2 linked regions of the Quadrisphaera setariae genome follow. The protein of the gene in region 2 interacts with the protein of the main gene of each other region in a pairwise test. Links are inferred from orthologs where the notes say so. Each region holds a gene or a part of one and is shown on either strand. Other genes may lie near its edges.

Evidence for each region. The genes of interacting proteins can lie anywhere in the genome.
Region 1: the proteins of ileS (region 2) and FMM08_RS18010 interact in binary tests that used the Escherichia coli proteins (3 or more experiments, as listed by UniProt). The link is inferred for Quadrisphaera setariae from one-to-one orthologs.

Annotation. Positions count from the first base shown.
Region 1 is NZ_VKAC01000012.1:13,430-17,299, forward strand. What follows is about bases 598-3,576. They hold FMM08_RS18010 (substrate-binding domain-containing protein), read right to left. Parts: upstream 2,605-3,576; coding sequence 1,591-2,604; downstream 598-1,590. Other genes in these bases: FMM08_RS18005 (sugar ABC transporter ATP-binding protein), read right to left, coding at 598-1,559; FMM08_RS18015 (sugar-binding transcriptional regulator), read left to right, coding at 2,771-3,576. Outside these bases: more of FMM08_RS18005, read right to left, coding at 1-597; more of FMM08_RS18015, read left to right, coding at 3,577-3,730. UniProt on the Escherichia coli protein: Part of the ABC transporter complex RbsABC involved in ribose import. Binds ribose. Also serves as the primary chemoreceptor for chemotaxis.
Region 2 is NZ_VKAC01000003.1:246,164-250,966, reverse strand. What follows is about bases 1-3,912. They hold ileS (isoleucine--tRNA ligase), read right to left. Parts: upstream 3,525-3,912; coding sequence 201-3,524; downstream 1-200. Other genes in these bases: FMM08_RS06450 (TetR/AcrR family transcriptional regulator), read left to right, coding at 3,879-3,912; FMM08_RS06460 (bifunctional folylpolyglutamate synthase/dihydrofolate synthase), read right to left, coding at 1-204. Outside these bases: more of FMM08_RS06450, read left to right, coding at 3,913-4,511; FMM08_RS06445 (MDR family MFS transporter), read left to right, coding at 4,508-4,803. UniProt on the Escherichia coli protein: Catalyzes the attachment of isoleucine to tRNA(Ile). As IleRS can inadvertently accommodate and process structurally similar amino acids such as valine, to avoid such errors it has two additional distinct tRNA(Ile)-dependent editing activities.

The DNA.
Region 1 (3,870 bases), on a different replicon or contig from region 2:
GTGGACCCCTCGGAGGCCGTGCCGAGCACGGCGAGCTCCATGACGGCCTGCGGGGTGGCCTCCTCGCGGGTCAGCACCCCGCGGCTGCGCCCGCCGCCCATGACCATGACGCGGTGGGCCAGGCCCAGGACCTCCTCCAGCTCGGAGGAGACGACGACGACGGCGACGCCCTGGGCGGCCAGGCCGCGGATGATCTCGTAGATCGCCATCTTGGCGCCGACGTCCACGCCGCGCGTGGGCTCGTCGATGATGAAGACCCGCGGCGTCTTCACCAGCCACTTGCCGAGCAGCACCTTCTGCTGGTTGCCGCCCGACATGGAGGCGACGGGCAGGTGCAGCCGGCCGCGGATGTCGAGGTCCTTGCTGAGCTTGTCGGCGGTCTCCTTGACCACCTTTTTAGACACGACGCCGCCCTTGGCCAGCGAGGCCTCCCACGGCAGCGTGATGTTCTCCGCCGCGGTCCTGTCGAGGTTCAGGCCCTGGCCCTTGCGGTCCTCGGGGACCATGACCACGCCGGCGCGGATGGCGGCGCGGGCGTCGCCGCGCCGCAGCTCCTTCCCGTCGACGACGACGGTGCCGCAGTCCGGCCTGTCGACGCCGCAGACGGCGCGGACCACCTCGGTCCGCCCGGCGCCGACGAGCCCGGCGAGGCCGAGCACCTCCCCGGCGCGCACGTCGAGGTCGACGCCCTCGAAGGCGCCGCGGCGGCCGAGGCCGCGCACGCGCAGCACCTCGCGGTCGGTGGCGGGGGCGGGGGCGGAGTGCTGGTAGGTGAACTCGCGGCCCACCATGGCGTTGACCAGCTCTCGCTGGGGCACGTCGCCGGTGTCCCAGAACGCCACGCGCTGGCCGTCGCGCAGGCACAGCACCTGGTCGGCGGTGCGCCGCACCTCCTCGAGGCGGTGGGAGATGTAGACGACGCCGGCGCCGGCGTCGCGCAGGACGCCGATCTGCTCCAGCACGCGCTCGGTCTCGCTCTCGCCGAGGGAGGCCGACGGCTCGTCGAAGATGACGTACTTGGGCCGGCGGGAGATCGCCTTGGCGATCTCGATCTCCTGCTGCACCGCGATGGGCAGGCCGCGGACCTGGCGGCGCGGGTCGAGGTCCACCCCGAGCGCCTGGAGCGCCTCACGGGCCTCGGACTCCATGCGGCCGCGGGCCAGGCGCCCGCCGGCCAGGGGCAGGCGGCCCAGGAAGATGTTCTCGGCCACCGACAGCTCCGACAGCAGCCGGATCTCCTGGTGGATGAGCGCCACGCCCTGCTCCAGGGCCGCCGCGGGGCCGGACGGGGCGTAGGGGACGCCGTCGATCGTCATCGAGCCGCCATCGGGCTTCACGACGCCGGTGATGATCGAGCTGGTGGTCGACTTCCCGGCGCCGTTCTCTCCGATGAAGCCGAGCACCGAGGCCGGGGCGACGGTGATGTCGACCCCCTTGAGCACGCGGACGCCGGCGTACTCCTTGACCAGGCCGGTGCAGACCAGCCCTGTCGAGCTGCCTGACGAGCTGCCGGCCCCGACGACCTCGAGCCGGTCCGAGGCAGCGCTGGCGGCGGTCATGGACGTCCTCGTCGTCGTCGAGGCCGCCACGTCAGCCCTGCGACTTCGCGTTCGGGCCGTAGAACGTCGTGACGTCCTCGGACGCCACGTTGTCCTTGGTGATGAGCACGGTGTCCTGGTACTGCTCCTTCGGCACCGAGTCGCCCTTGCCCTCGATGTAGGCGATGGCGTTGTCGACGGCGATCTGGCCCATCTTGTAGGGCTGCTGCGCCATGGTCGCCTGGGTCAGGCCCTGGGAGATGCCGTCGAACATCGTCGGGAAGCCGTCGATGCCCACGGAGATGAGGTCGGTGCGCCCGGCCTGCTTGGCGGCCTTGGCGGCGCCCAGGCCCATCGCGTCGGACTCGCCGAAGACGGCCTTGAGGTCAGGGTTGGCGGTGAGGATGTTCTGCGTGGCCTGGAAGGCCTGCGTCTCGTCCCAGTTGGCGGTCTGCTCGGCCACCACCTTGATGTTCGGGTTCTCCTTCAGCGCCTCCTGGCAGCCCTGGGTGCGCTGGATCTCGGCGGTGGAGCCCAGCACGCCGTGGAGGATGGCGATGTTCCCCGAACCGCCCATCTGCTGGAACATCCACTCGCACAGCTGCTTGGCGGCCTTGACCGAGTCGGTGGCGATGTAGGTGGCGAGCTCGCCGTCGCCCGACTCCGGCTTCTGGTCCACCGCGATGAGCGGGACGTCGGCCTGGTTGGCGGCCCGCACGCCGGCGCTGGCGGCCGTGGAGTCCTGCGAGATGAAGATCAGGGCGCCGACGTTCTGCGTGAGCAGGTCGTTGACCTGGCTGACCTGCTGGGTGGAGTTGTTGTTGGCGCTGGTGACCTTGAGCTCGTAGCCCTTGGCCTTGGCCTCGGCCTGCATGCCCTGCACGGCCGCCACGTAGAAGAGCGACTTCTGGTCGGCCACCGAGACGCCGATCGTCTTGGTGGCGCTGCCACCACCCTCGGCGCCGGCGGAGGCGCCGCCGCAGGCGCTGAGCGTCGCCACGGCGAGGGCGGCGAGGGGGGCGAGCACCACGAGGGCCTTGCGCTTGCGGGCACCTGATCGCACCACGGGACGTCTCCTTCGTCGTCGGGCGCCGCACCAGCGCGGCACCGTCGCCTGCGTGCCCCTCCGTCGGGGCTGCGAATGAATATTCACTTACCGGATGACGATTCACCAGGAGTCTGGGAGGGAACCCCGGCGCTGTCAAGAGCGGGGGCGCCTAGGGTTGGCCGCCGTGGACCCCAGCCAGCAGCGCCTCGTCACCAAGGTCGCGCGGCTCTACCACGTGCGCGGCCTGCGCCAGGCGGAGATCGCGGCCCGGCTGAACCTGTCGCAGTCGCGGGTCTCCCGCCTGCTCAGCCAGGCCGAGGAGGCCGGCGTGGTCCGCACCGTGGTGGTGGTCCCTCCGGGCCTGCACAGCGACCTCGAGGACGCGCTCGAGGTCGGCTACGACCTCGCCGAGGTGCACGTCGTCGACGTCGTCGCGGACGACGAGGAGGAGCTGGTCCGCGACCTGGGCCAGGCCGCCGCGGCCGTCTTCGCCGGGAGCCCGCTGCGCGGGGGCACCCTGGGGTACACCTCGTGGAGCCGCACGCTGCGGCACTGCGTCGACGCGATGGTCCCGCAGACCTCGTCCGCGGACGTGGTGGTCGAGACCCTCGGAGACCTGGGCGCCCCCACCCTCCAGCACGCCGCGGCGCAGAGCACCGAGCGGCTCGCCCAGCTCCTGGGTGCCGAGCCGCTGTACCTGCGGGCACCCGGCGTGGTCTCCGACCCGCACCTGCGCGAGGTGCTGCTGGGCCAGGACGGGCACGCGCGCACCACCCTGGCGGCGATGGACGCCATGGACGTCGTCCTGGTCGGCACCGGCCCCGCCGACGTCGCACCCCCGCTGGGCGGCGACAACTTCTTCAGCGCCGAGCAGTTCGCGCTCGCCCGCAGCCTGGGCGCCGTGGGCCAGGTCTGCCTGCACTTCCTGGACGCCGAGGGCCAGCTGCTGCAGACCCCCCTGGACGACCTGGTCATCGGCGCGACGGCCGAGCAGCTGCGCCGCACGCCCCGACGCGTGGGCGTGGCCGGCGGTGCGGGCAAGGCCCCCGCCATCCGCGCCGCCCTCGTGGGCGGATGGGTCAACGTGCTCGTGACCGACACCGAGACCGCCCAGCTCCTCGCCGCCTCAGCGCCCCGGCGGTAGCCCGCACCGGCCGCCGGGCGTCTCGATCTGAGACTCCGGCGCGGCGTCGCACGCGCGCCTCGACGCACCTCTTGACAGGTGCGTCACCGCCGCACGAGACTCCCCTGCAAGTCGATTCGCACCCTGAATGGATATGCCTC
Region 2 (4,803 bases):
CAGGTGGATGACCGGGTAGGCGCGCTGGGGGTCCCCCAGCAGCTCCAGCACCTGCCGGACCGGCTCCAGGCGCGGCTGGACCGCGCTCTCGGGGGTGCGGGCGAGCAGCTCGGCGTGCACGGCGCGCAGCCGCTCGGCCGCGGCGCGGCGCTCCTCGGCCTCCTGCGCGGAGCGCTCCGGGGAGCCCCCTGCGACGCGGCTCATCGCGCGCTCGCAGCAGCAGCGGCCTTCGTGACCTCGACGAGCACGTCGTCCGAGCCGGGCCTCACCTCGACGCTCGTGGCGAGCACCTCGTCGGCGATGCGGTCCGCGTGGGCGCGGGCCCAGGCCTCCCGCTCGTCCGGCACGTCGAGCACCAGCGCGATCCGGTCGGAGACGTGCAGGCCGGCGGTCTTGCGGGCGTCCTGGACGAGCCTGACGACGTCGTTGGCCCAGCCCTCGGCCGCCAGCGCGTCGTCCACGGCGGTCTCCAGGACGACGAAGCCGCCGCCCGGCAGCGTGGCGGTGGCGCGCTGCGCCGCTCCGCCCTCGGCGTCCTGGGCGACGACGGTGCTCAGCTCGTACTCCCCCGGGAGGAGCTCGATGCCGGCCGCGACGACCGTCTCGGTGCCGTCGGGCCCGACGCGCACCTCGAAGGCGCCGCTGCGCGAGGCCTGGATGGCCTGCTGCACCTGCTTGCCGATCCGCGGACCGGCGGCGCGGGCGTTGACCGTCAGCTTCTGGGCGACCCCGAAGCTCTCGGCGGCGGAGTCCTCGGCGTCGAGCAGGACGACGTCCTTGACGTTGACCTCGCTGGCCACGAGCCCCACGAGCTGCTGGAGCACACCTTCGGACCCGCCCCCGGGCACGGCGAGGGTGAGCCGCGGCAGCGGCTGCCGCACGCGCAGGCCGCCGGCCTTGCGCAGGCCCAGGGCTGCGGAGCACGCGGCGCGCACCGCGTCCATGGCCTCCACGAGGTCGGGGTCGGCCGGGAGGTCCTCTGGGGAGGGGTAGTCGGCCAGGTGCACGCTGCGCCCGCCGGTCAGGCCGCGCCACACCTCCTCCGCGGTGAGCGGCAGCAGCGGCGCCACCACGCGGGTGAGCACCTCCAGCACGGTGTGGAGGGTGTCGACGGCGTCGACGGCGTCCGGGCCGTTGCCCCAGAACCGCTCCCGCGAGCGCCGCACGTACCAGTTGGTGAGCAGGTCGAGGAAGACGCGGACGCTCTCGCAGGCCCCGGCGACGTCGAGGGCGTCGAGCTGGCCGCGCACGTGCTCCACGAGGTCGCGCAGGCTGGCGAGCACGTACCTGTCGAGCTCGTGGGGCGAGTCGGTGCGCCAGCGGCCGACCACGCCCGCCGACGAACCAGCGCCGCCGTCGTCGCCGGTGTCCCCCTGGGGCCGCAGCGCGCCGGCGTAGAGGGCGAGGAAGTACCAGGTGCTCCACAGGGGCAGCAGCACCTGGCGCACGCCGTCGCGGATGCCGGCCTCGGTGGTCACGAGGTTGCCGCCGCGCAGGATGGGGCTGGACATGAGGAACCAGCGCATGGCGTCGGCGCCGTCGCGGGCGAAGACCTCGGAGACGTCCGGGTAGTTGCGCAGGCTCTTGGACATCTTGCGGCCGTCGTCGCCGAGGACGATGCCGTGCACGAGCGCGGTGCGGAACGCGGGCCTGTCGAACAGCGCGGTGGCCAGCACGTGCAGCGTGTAGAACCAGCCGCGGGTCTGACCGACGTACTCGACGATGAAGTCGCCCGGGTAGTGGTCCTCGAACCACTCGGCGTTCTCGAACGGGTAGTGGACCTGCGCGAACGGCATCGATCCTGACTCGAACCAGCAGTCGAGCACCTCGGGGACGCGCCGCATGGTGGAGCGGCCCGTGGGGTCGTCGGGGTTCGGCCGCGTCAGCTCGTCGACGAAGGGGCGGTGCAGGTCGGTGACGGCCACGCCGAAGTCGCGCTCGAGCTCGGCGAGGGAGCCGTAGACGTCGACCCGGGGGTAGGCCGGGTCGTCGCTGGTCCACACCGGGATCGGGCTGCCCCAGAACCGGTTGCGGCTGATCGACCAGTCGCGGGCGCCCTCGAGCCACTTGCCGAAGGACCCGTCCTTGACGTGGCCGGGCACCCAGTCGATCTGCTGGTTGAGCTCGACCATGCGGTCGCGGATGGCCGTCACCTTGACGAACCAGCTGCTCACGGCGCGGTAGATGAGGGCGTTGCCGCAGCGCCAGCAGTGCGGGTACGGGTGGTCGTAGGTCTCCTGGCGGACCAGCACCGTGCCGTCGGTGACGGGGCCCCCCGAGCCGTCGGCGCCCTCCCCGCGCGTGGCGGCCTTGAGGTCCTTGATGATCACCGCGTTGGCGTCGAAGACGTGCTGGCCCTCGTAGTCGGCCACGCGGGCGTCGAACCTCCCCTGCCCGTCCACGGGCACGACGGCCTCGATGCCCGCGGCGTCGGTGACGAGCTTGTCGTCCTCGCCGAAGGCGGGGGCGATGTGCACCACGCCGGTGCCGTCGTCGGTGGTGACGTAGTCGGCCAGCAGCACCTGGTGGGCGTTGTCGCGGCCGGTGAAGTAGGAGAAGGCCGGGGTGTAGGTGGTGCCGAGCAGCTCGCGGCCGAGCTTCGTCTCGAGCACGGTCGGCGCCGCGTCACCGCCACCCAGCTCGCGGGTGTACGCGCCCACGCGCGCCGCCGCCATGACGAGGCGCTGGCCGGCGAACGCGCCCTCGGACGGCTCGACGAGGGCGTACTCGACGTCAGGTCCGACGGCCATGGCGAGGTTGGAGGGCAGCGTCCACGGCGTCGTCGTCCAGACCAGCGCCTTCGCGCCGGCCCACTCGCCGCTGGTCAGCGTCATGCCGACCGTGACGGCCGGGTCCTGCCGCTGGCGGTAGACGTCGTCCATGCGCGTCTCGGTGTTCGACAGCGGCGTCTCGCAGCGCCAGCAGTACGCCAGCACCCGGAAGCCCTCGTAGACCAGGCCCTTGTCCCACAGGGTCTTGAAGGCCCACATCACCGACTCCATGTAGTCGGTGTCGAGGGTCTTGTAGTCGTGGTCGAAGTCGACCCAGCGGGCCTGGCGGGTGACGTAGTCGCGCCACTCGTCGGTGTACTTCAGCACCGAGGTGCGGCACGCGTCGTTGAAGGCCGCGACGCCCAGCTCCTCGATCTGGCTCTTGTGCGTGATGCCCAGCTGCCGCTCTGCCTCGACCTCGGCGGGCAGGCCGTGGCAGTCCCACCCGAAGCGCCGCTCGACGCGCTTGCCGAGCATCGTCTGGTAGCGGGGCACGACGTCCTTGACGTACCCGGTGAGCAGGTGGCCGTAGTGGGGCAGGCCGTTGGCGAAGGGCGGGCCGTCGTAGAAGACGTACTCGTTGGACCCCTCCTCGCCGGCCTCTCGCGCGCCGACGGACGCCTCGAAGGTGTCGTCGGCCTTCCAGTGCGCCAGCACCGCGGCCTCGAGGTCGGGGAAGCTCGGGGAGGCCGGCACGCCTGCGCTGGGGTCCAGCGCGGAGGCGAGGGGGTAGCTCTTGCGCTGCTCGCTCACGTCACACCATCCGTCATCGTCTCGATGCACAGGCCGGTGCGAGGACGACGCCCGCCGTGTCGGCCGGGCCCCGCGGTACCACCCCGCTTGCCGCCACCGCCTCCCCGGTGATCCCGAGGACGACGACGACGACCGCTCGTCGCGCAGCGCTGACGGGCTGCTCCCGTCCGGTTCTACTGGGGGCCGCTCCTGCTGGTGCGGCCCTGTTCTTCCGGAGGCTCACCGGTGATGGCCGGGTCGGTGCCTGTGCCCCGGATCCTACGCCGCCCGGCCCCGCGGCCGCTTCCCCCTTCCGCTCCCTTCCCGCAGCCGTGCGCCCGGTTGCGGTGACTTCAAGTTGCAGGATCTGCAAAGATGCACGACGTGCAAGAAGAAGGGCTCCGAGAGTCCAAGAAGCGCGCCACCCGGCGCGAGCTGTCGCGCACCACCCGCCGCCTCGCCCTGGAGCACGGGTACGACGCCGTCACCGTCGAGCAGGTCTGCTCCGAGGTCGGCGTCTCGGTGCGCACCTTCCACAACTACTTCGCCAGCAAGGACGAGGCCGCCCTCGGGGAGGACCCGCCGCTGGCCACGTCCGAGCAGCGCGCGGCGTTCCTGGCTGGCGCTCCCCACGGGGACCTGCTCGCCGACCTCCTCGCGCTGGCCGACACCGAGCCCGAGCCCGGCCTCCAGGACGACGTCGCCGCCACGTTCGCCCTCGCCCAGCGCGAGCCCCGCCTGCTGGCGCTGTGGCTGGGCCGCGTCTCCACCCGCGAGGAGGAGCTGCGCTCGCTCGTGGCCGAGCGCCTCGGGACCGACGAGGACGACGCGCGCTGCGCCGCCGCAGCCGCCCTCGCGATGACGACCGTCCGCCTGGCCTGGACCGGGTGGATGGCCGAACCGGCCACCGGCCTGCGGGCCCACCTCGACCTCGTGCACGAGCAGCTGCGCTCGCTGGTCGCCCCCGCCCACGCCCCCGCCCCAGAGACCGCAGGAGCCGACCGATGAGCACCCCCACCCGGGCCCAGCAGGACGACGGCGCCGCAGCGCCGTTCGTCCTGACCCGGCGCCGCATCAACCTCATCTTCACGGCGCTCGTCGCCGGCATGCTCATGAGCAGCCTGGACCAGACGATCGTCTCCACCGCGATGCCGACCATCGTCGGAGACCTGGGCGGGGTCTCCCACATGGCGTGGGTCACCACCGCCTACCTGCTGGCCAGCACCCTGGTCATGCCGGTCTACGGCAAGTTCGGCGACCTCTTCGGCCGCAAGAACCTCTTCCTGTTCGCCATCGCCCT